Regions from separate parts of the Arthrobacter sp. MYb221 genome, predicted to be linked through region 1. Evidence: riboswitches for the same ligand, from Rfam matches in the RefSeq annotation. Region 1 holds a riboswitch; each other region holds the start of a gene.
The links. A riboswitch is a leader RNA that binds a small molecule or an ion and turns the genes downstream of it on or off. The one in region 1 is predicted to bind thiamine pyrophosphate.

Region 1 (2,199 bases):
CCGGACAGCGCTTCGACTGGCTGGGCGCCATTGGGCTGGGCATTGGCCTGATCTCGCTCATGCTTGCCGTCTCCAAGGGCTCCTCTTGGGGCTGGGCGGCACCGCTGACGCTGGGCCTGTTCGGAATGGCCGCCCTCACGCTGTTGATCTGGGGCATTTGGGAAACACGGACCAAGGATCCGCTGGTTGACCTGCGCACCGCTGTTATTCCGCGCGTGCTGCTGACAAATATCGCCTCGATTTTCGTCGGCTTCGGAATGTACGCCAGCATGCTGGTCATGCCACAGATCCTGCAGCTGCCGTCGCAGACCGGCTATGGCTTGGGCCAGTCGATTCTCGCAGCCGGCCTCTGGATGGCTCCAGGCGGCCTGATGATGCTGGTGCTCTCCCCTGTCGGCGGGCGGCTTTCCGACGCACGAGGCCCGAAGTTCACGCTGGTACTTGGCGTTTCGGTCATCGCCGTCGGCTACTGCCTGACCCTGCTCGGCATGGGTAGCGCGTGGAGCCTGATGCTCACCAGCCTCGTCATCAACGGTGGTGTGGCTCTGGCCTACGGCGCCATGCCGGCGATCATCATGGGCGCAGTCCCCCGCAGCGAAACGGCTGCGGCCAATGGCTTTAACACGCTGATGCGTTCGCTGGGCACGACCACCGGCGCCGCGGTCATCGGCCTGGTGCTGGCCCAGATGACCACCGATTTCGGCGGAGCTTCACTACCGTCAGAATCCGGATTCCGCGTGGCGCTGATACTTGGAGCTGGCATTTCCGTGGTCGCGGCAATCTTGGCGGCCTGCATTCCCAGCGCCGCGAAGAAGACCGCGATCGAAGTCGACGCGTCGCAGGAACTCAGCCTGAACAAGTAGTCACCCCGGCTCTTCGGAATTGCCGAGTTTATGCTCAGCTTTGACATAGAAACCCCGGGTAATGTCGTAGACACCTCCTTGAAGGTGCGAGTGATGATCGTAAGGCTCCCGTTGGATATTGCCCAATGGGAGCTTTTCACTTTAAAGTTTCTCGTCTTCCTTGCAAGTCCACGTTGCCAGTCGTGATACCTTGTTTGAGACCACACGGGTGCCCTCGCAGGGGCTGAGATCGGGCTAACGCCGTCCGCGACCGTTGAACCTGTCCGGGTAATGCCGGCGAAGGAAGTGAGTTTCCCACAGTGGAACAATTTGAACAGCACTCTGCCCACACCATTGCCTACCGTGAGTCTGCGGGAATTTCGGTTCCTGTCACGCAGATCCAGCTGGCAGATGCCCCCAACGGCGAGCCGAACGAACCGCTGCAGGTGTACCGCACCAGCGGCCCGGGAAGCGACCCGACCACGGGGCTGAAACCATTTCGAGAGTCGTGGATTCGTGAGCGTGGAGATGTCGAGACCTATGCCGGGCGTGAGCGCAACCTGCACGATGATGGCAGATCCGCGGTCCGCCGCGGCACGGCGAGCGCCGAATGGGCCGGGCGCTCGGCACCACCGTTGCGTTCGGCACCCGGGACTCGGGTCACCCAGATGCACTACGCACGGCAAGGGGTCATCACCCCGGAAATGCGCTATGTGGCCCTGCGCGAAGAATGCGATGTCGAGCTGGTGCGCAGCGAGCTAGCGGCCGGCCGGGCAATCCTTCCGGTGAACATCAACCATCCGGAATCCGAACCGATGATCATCGGCAAGGCCTTCTTGGTAAAAATCAACGCGAACATCGGCAACTCGGCGGTGACCAGCTCGATCGCCGAGGAAGTCTCCAAACTCCAGTGGGCTACCAAATGGGGTGCCGACACGGTGATGGACCTTTCCACCGGCGACGATATCCACACCACCCGTGAATGGATCATCCGCAACTCGCCGGTTCCCATCGGCACCGTCCCGATCTACCAAGCACTAGAAAAGGTCAACGGCGAAGCGAACGAACTGACCTGGGAGATCTTCCGCGACACGGTCATCGAACAGTGCGAGCAGGGCGTGGACTACATGACCATTCATGCAGGTGTGCTGCTGCGCTACATCCCGCTGACCGCCAACCGGGTCACCGGAATGGTCTCCCGCGGCGGGTCGATTATGGCCGGTTGGTGCCTTGCCCATCATCAGGAGAATTTCCTTTACACCCACTTTGACGAACTCTGCGAGATTTTCTCTCGTTACGATGTCTCATTCTCCCTGGGCGACGGGCTGCGTCCAGGCTCCATCGCGGACGCGAATGA
Region 2 (2,199 bases), on a different contig from region 1:
GACCGGGAAGCTGCGGGCAAAGGCATCCCGTCGCTGAATCTGCAGTTTGCCAGTGGCCTGCTGCCGTTCGTCGATCTCCAGAACTCCAGCCAAGGCGTGCAAGAGCGTTGATTTACCGGCGCCAGATGGGCCTAGCAGCAGGACCTTCTGCCCGGCGGGAATATGCAGGTCCAGTCCGCTAAGCGCCGGCAATGGACGTTCGGCATGGTGCCAGCCAAAGTTGTCGGCCGTGATCTCAAAGCCGCCACCGCCGAGGTGCCCGGGGGTGGCTTCGGTAGTCGAAGAACTCAATTCAGGCACTGCGCAGCGAACCTTCAAGGTGTGCCGAACGGCTAGCCAATGCTCCCAGGGCACCGGTCTTCGCCAGAGCACGGGTTGCCAACCACGAGAGAAGTCCGGCAATAACTAGGCCGGAAATGCCCATGGCAACTACGTGGAACAGCTTCATCGCCTCGGTGTACTCAGCGAAGTAACCCAGCAGGTAGGCTTCGCCGATTCCGCCGAAAATTCCCGACATGAATCCCGCAAGCAGTGCCACCGGCAGGTTCCACCGGCGGTACCTCACTGCGGCAAAGACCACCTCGGCTCCGAGCCCCTGGATCAGGCCGGAGAACAGCACCGCTAATCCCCATTGGGAACCTAGCAAGGCTGAGATGACGGCGGCGAGGATCTCGCAATACAGCGCGGCACCGGGTTTCCGGATAATCAACGCACCGAGCACCGCGGGAAAAAGCCACATGCCAGATACGAAGGCGCTTGCCGGTGGGAAAGCCACGAAAGCAAGGCTGACCAATCCGTATCCGGCGTTCCAAGCCCAAAAGATAACGCCCGAGGCGACCGCGATTACCGAGGCCACAACGATGTCGACCACGCGCCAGCTGGCACGGTTAGTTGCTGGTGCAACGTTCATAAGGTTTGTCCTCCTATGTAAGGAGGGGAGATGCACGGACCGGTGGGCGTTTAATCGCGCGCCATGATCCGCATCCGAGATGCTCGACTTCCTTCGCCGGTACTAGCCGGGGCAGGTTCGAGGGTCTGCGATCTATCGCACTCTCAGCGTCTTGCACCGCGAACGGCATGACGCTCCCCTGTCGGAATGATTACTGCTCAACCACCATACCGCAGGTATGCTGGGCTACAGAACGAAACCTTACGACGCGAATGCGAGGTCCTCATGAACTCAGTGCAGAAGCTTGTTACCCTTGGAATTTCCATGGGAGCGGGAATGCTTGGAAGCCGACTGGTCGACAAGGTCTGGAAAGGCTTCACCGGAAACGACGCGCCACGTCACGGCAAGGAAGCAGCCGCGGAAGCGAGTATGCGCCAGGCTTTGGGGTTCGCCATTTTCTCCGCCGTGGTCGCATCGATTATCCAGGTGCTGGCTGATCGCGGCACCAACAAGGCCATGAAGAAGTTCAGCAAGTAACATTGCCGAATTCCTTTGGTGGGGCAGGCCATTTGGCCTGCCCCACCAAAGTTTAACCAGCAGCTAGGTGCTCTCGGGCTCGTCGTTCTGTGCAGGTTTCGCTGGCGGCACCGCTGCGGTGGTTCCGGTCGTCTGCGAATGATTGCTAATGACCTGTTTTAGTTCATCAACATGCAAGGTTTCTTTCGCCACGTGCTTCGTGCGATATCCGGCGCGGCCAATCATGTGCGCCGATACCGGGGCAGTCAGCAGCTGCAATCCCCAGGCCAATGCAAAGACCGGGATCAGTCCCCAGCTGCGCAAGTGGATGATGAGTCCGGCGAAGAGCAGCAGGAAGCCCAATACTTGTGGTTTCGTGGCCGCGTGCATGCGTGAAAGCAGATCCGGGAAGGTAATTAAACCGATTCCGGCGATCAGCGACATCAGGGAACCAAGTACCAGCAAGAGCGCAGCGAGTGCTTCTAAGAACGTGTCCATTAGGCGTTCCTCTGATCCGATACGAACCGCGAGACGGTAACCGAGCCGATGAATCCCAAGGTGCATGCAACCACCGTGAACAGCAGGTAATCGGTGTGCCGGTTCAGCGCCATGTCTAGGCACAGCGCACTGGAAATGATCAACAGCATGACGTCGAGAGCGAGCACCCGGTCAAGAATCGAGGGGCCCTTGAAAACCCGCCACAGGCAAGCGATAGAGGCCAGCGCCAACATCACTCCGCCAATCCATACAGCTATTTCAATCATTTCTTGGGCTTCCTGCTGGAGAAATCCGGA
Region 3 (2,199 bases), on a different contig from region 1:
CCTGCTCTTGGCTGTCCTCGCGGCTCGACGCGCCCAGCACGAGGCTTCCATCGGTGCGTGGCACCAGGTAGACCGGCTGCCGATGCACGATTCCGCGCACGGTGTGCTTGATCAGCGGCGCGCCCACCGGTCCTTGGAGCCTGAGGATGTCTCCGTAGACCGGGCGCAATGGCAGAGCTGGCGCACCTGCTAGCGCGCCCAACCCGTTGGCAAGCAGTACCTGATCGCCATGGATTTCTTGGCCAGTTGAGGTAAGCACTCCACTGGTCCGTGATCCCTGGCGCAGCAGCCGCACCGCCGTTTCGCGCACGATCGACCGGTCAAGCTCATCGATCAGGATGCGCAGCAGGGACCGCGGGTCCAGTTGCTGGTCTTCGGCGCAGCGGATGGCGCCGGCGATGCCGGTGGCAAGCGCCGGCTCGAGTTTGCGTGCCGCGCTGCCCAGCAGCCGCTCGGCGCTGAATCCCAGCGAGGCTTGCAGCTTCATGAGCGCAAGCAGTGCGTCCATATCCGCGGTTTCGGCGGCGACGACCAGCGTGGAGTTTTCTACGTACGCTGGTCTGCTGCCGGTGGTTTGTTCCACGCGGTCAATGAATGCGGGGTATTCCTTGGCCGAAGTGGCCATCAGGCGGTGAAGTGCGCCCTGTCCCCAGGTGGTTTCGGCGGTCGGTGCGAGCATTCCCGCCGCGGCGTGGCTGGCTCCTAGCCCAGGCGCCGGATCCACTAGCGTGATTTCGGCGCCGCGGGCGCGCAGTTCGAATGCCGTGGCAAGCCCGATGATTCCGGCGCCGACAATGACTATATGCACGAAGGCATTTCCTTCCTACGGCGGCATGACCCGCATCAGGTGTAGCGGTCGGCACATGGCCCTCTCAGCCCAATCGCTGTTGGGCTCCCGCGGAGTACTTGGATTATAAGCATGCCTCAGCTCACTTTGGCGAACTTCATGACTTCAACCTGTGCTTCTGCCTGTGTTTTACTCGTTGGCATGAGCGAATTCAGTGGTCCGGAGGATTTGTCTACCGATCATCGACTGGCACAGGTTGTCATCGATGGCGAACGGCAACTGCTCTTGCCTGCCGTCCGCCGGGATCGGCAGGCATTATTGCGGCTGCTCCACGCAGATTTCGAAGAGGTTGGTGCCTCGGGCAGGTGCTATTCTCGCGCGCAGATTATCGAGCAGCTGTGCAATGAACCAGTCGTTGAATCGACTAGGGACGAAGTGCATGATCCGCGCGTGCGCAGGCTCAGCGATTCGCTGCTGATTCTGCGGTGGCGAACCAAGCCGGAGAACCTGAGCCAACGCACCTCGCTCTGGGTTCATTCGGCCCAAGGTTGGCAATTGCTCTTTCATCAAGGCACCGGTCAATCCGCGTCGTCCCAGATCAGCGGCCGGCGGCTCGGCGCCGCTGGCGAAACGACGGCATCTTTGCGTCCGCTTCGCCTAGCGGATGCACCGCAAGTCCTCGCGGCCTTCCTTTCGAGCCCGGATATGGCCCGGCAAGGCGAGGTGAGTACGCTTGCCGAGGCCGAAGCCTATGTCCGCATGTTGCTCGAATTCCCGGCCCGGCAGGTTCCGTTGGCCGTCGTCGAGAATTCTGCGCTCGTTGGTCTGGTGTGCGGGACCATCGATGAGGCGAACCTGAGCGCCTGGGTCTGGTATTGGCTGCACGCGGAGCATCGGGGCCGCGGGTTGAGCAGCCGGGCGTTGGCCGCCCTCTCGGCGGAGTTATTCTCCAGCTACCGCTTGCAGCGACTGGAGTTGGGTTTGCGCGTGAACAATCCGGCGTCGAAGATAGTCGCCGAGCGTTGCGGGTTCATTCTCGAAGGACGCGAGCGCGGCAAGTTCCTGATCAATGGCCAGCGGATCGATGTGTTGAATTATGCGCGGTTGCCCACCGATCCCATCCCGCCGATCAGTCCGCTGGAGTTTCGCGCGGAGGCGGCGGGAGGCTGATTTTCTTCGGGGCCGCAGCGGAACGGAATCGAGTAGGTGGGGGTGTCTAGCCCCCACCTCTCACACCACTGTGAGTCTTGTAGTGGCTGGTCTGGGATCAGCTGGCAAGGTAGGAACCAGGCCTCTCACTGCCGGGAACATGACTCATCACACTACTGACCCGTATGGTGTCATTGTCCGGAATTGTCTGCTCTCGGTGGTGGGCGGCCGGCACCTACCCGGCCCACCCCGGTAGCCTGATC

Region 2: it holds a riboswitch for thiamine pyrophosphate, as region 1 does, so the genes downstream of both, CQ015_RS10620 (ECF transporter S component) here and thiC (phosphomethylpyrimidine synthase ThiC) in region 1, are expected to answer to the same signal.
Region 3: it holds a riboswitch for thiamine pyrophosphate, as region 1 does, so the genes downstream of both, thiO (glycine oxidase ThiO) here and thiC (phosphomethylpyrimidine synthase ThiC) in region 1, are expected to answer to the same signal.

What each region holds. Positions count from the first base shown of each region.
Region 1 is NZ_PCPW01000006.1:103,285-105,483, forward strand. Features, by position in the region: gene CQ015_RS09265 (MFS transporter) at 1-863, shown strand, start outside; TPP riboswitch at 1,058-1,165, shown strand; gene thiC (phosphomethylpyrimidine synthase ThiC) at 1,163-2,199, shown strand, end outside.
Region 2 is NZ_PCPW01000007.1:159,767-161,965, forward strand. Features, by position in the region: gene CQ015_RS10615 (ATP-binding cassette domain-containing protein) at 1-291, opposite strand, end outside; gene CQ015_RS10620 (ECF transporter S component) at 293-910, opposite strand; TPP riboswitch at 982-1,100, opposite strand; gene CQ015_RS10625 (DUF4235 domain-containing protein) at 1,175-1,426, shown strand; gene mnhG (monovalent cation/H(+) antiporter subunit G) at 1,490-1,903, opposite strand; gene CQ015_RS10635 (monovalent cation/H+ antiporter complex subunit F) at 1,903-2,169, opposite strand; gene CQ015_RS10640 (Na+/H+ antiporter subunit E) at 2,166-2,199, opposite strand, start outside.
Region 3 is NZ_PCPW01000003.1:379,593-381,791, forward strand. Features, by position in the region: gene thiO (glycine oxidase ThiO) at 1-808, opposite strand, end outside; TPP riboswitch at 804-909, opposite strand; gene CQ015_RS06255 (GNAT family N-acetyltransferase) at 989-1,957, shown strand.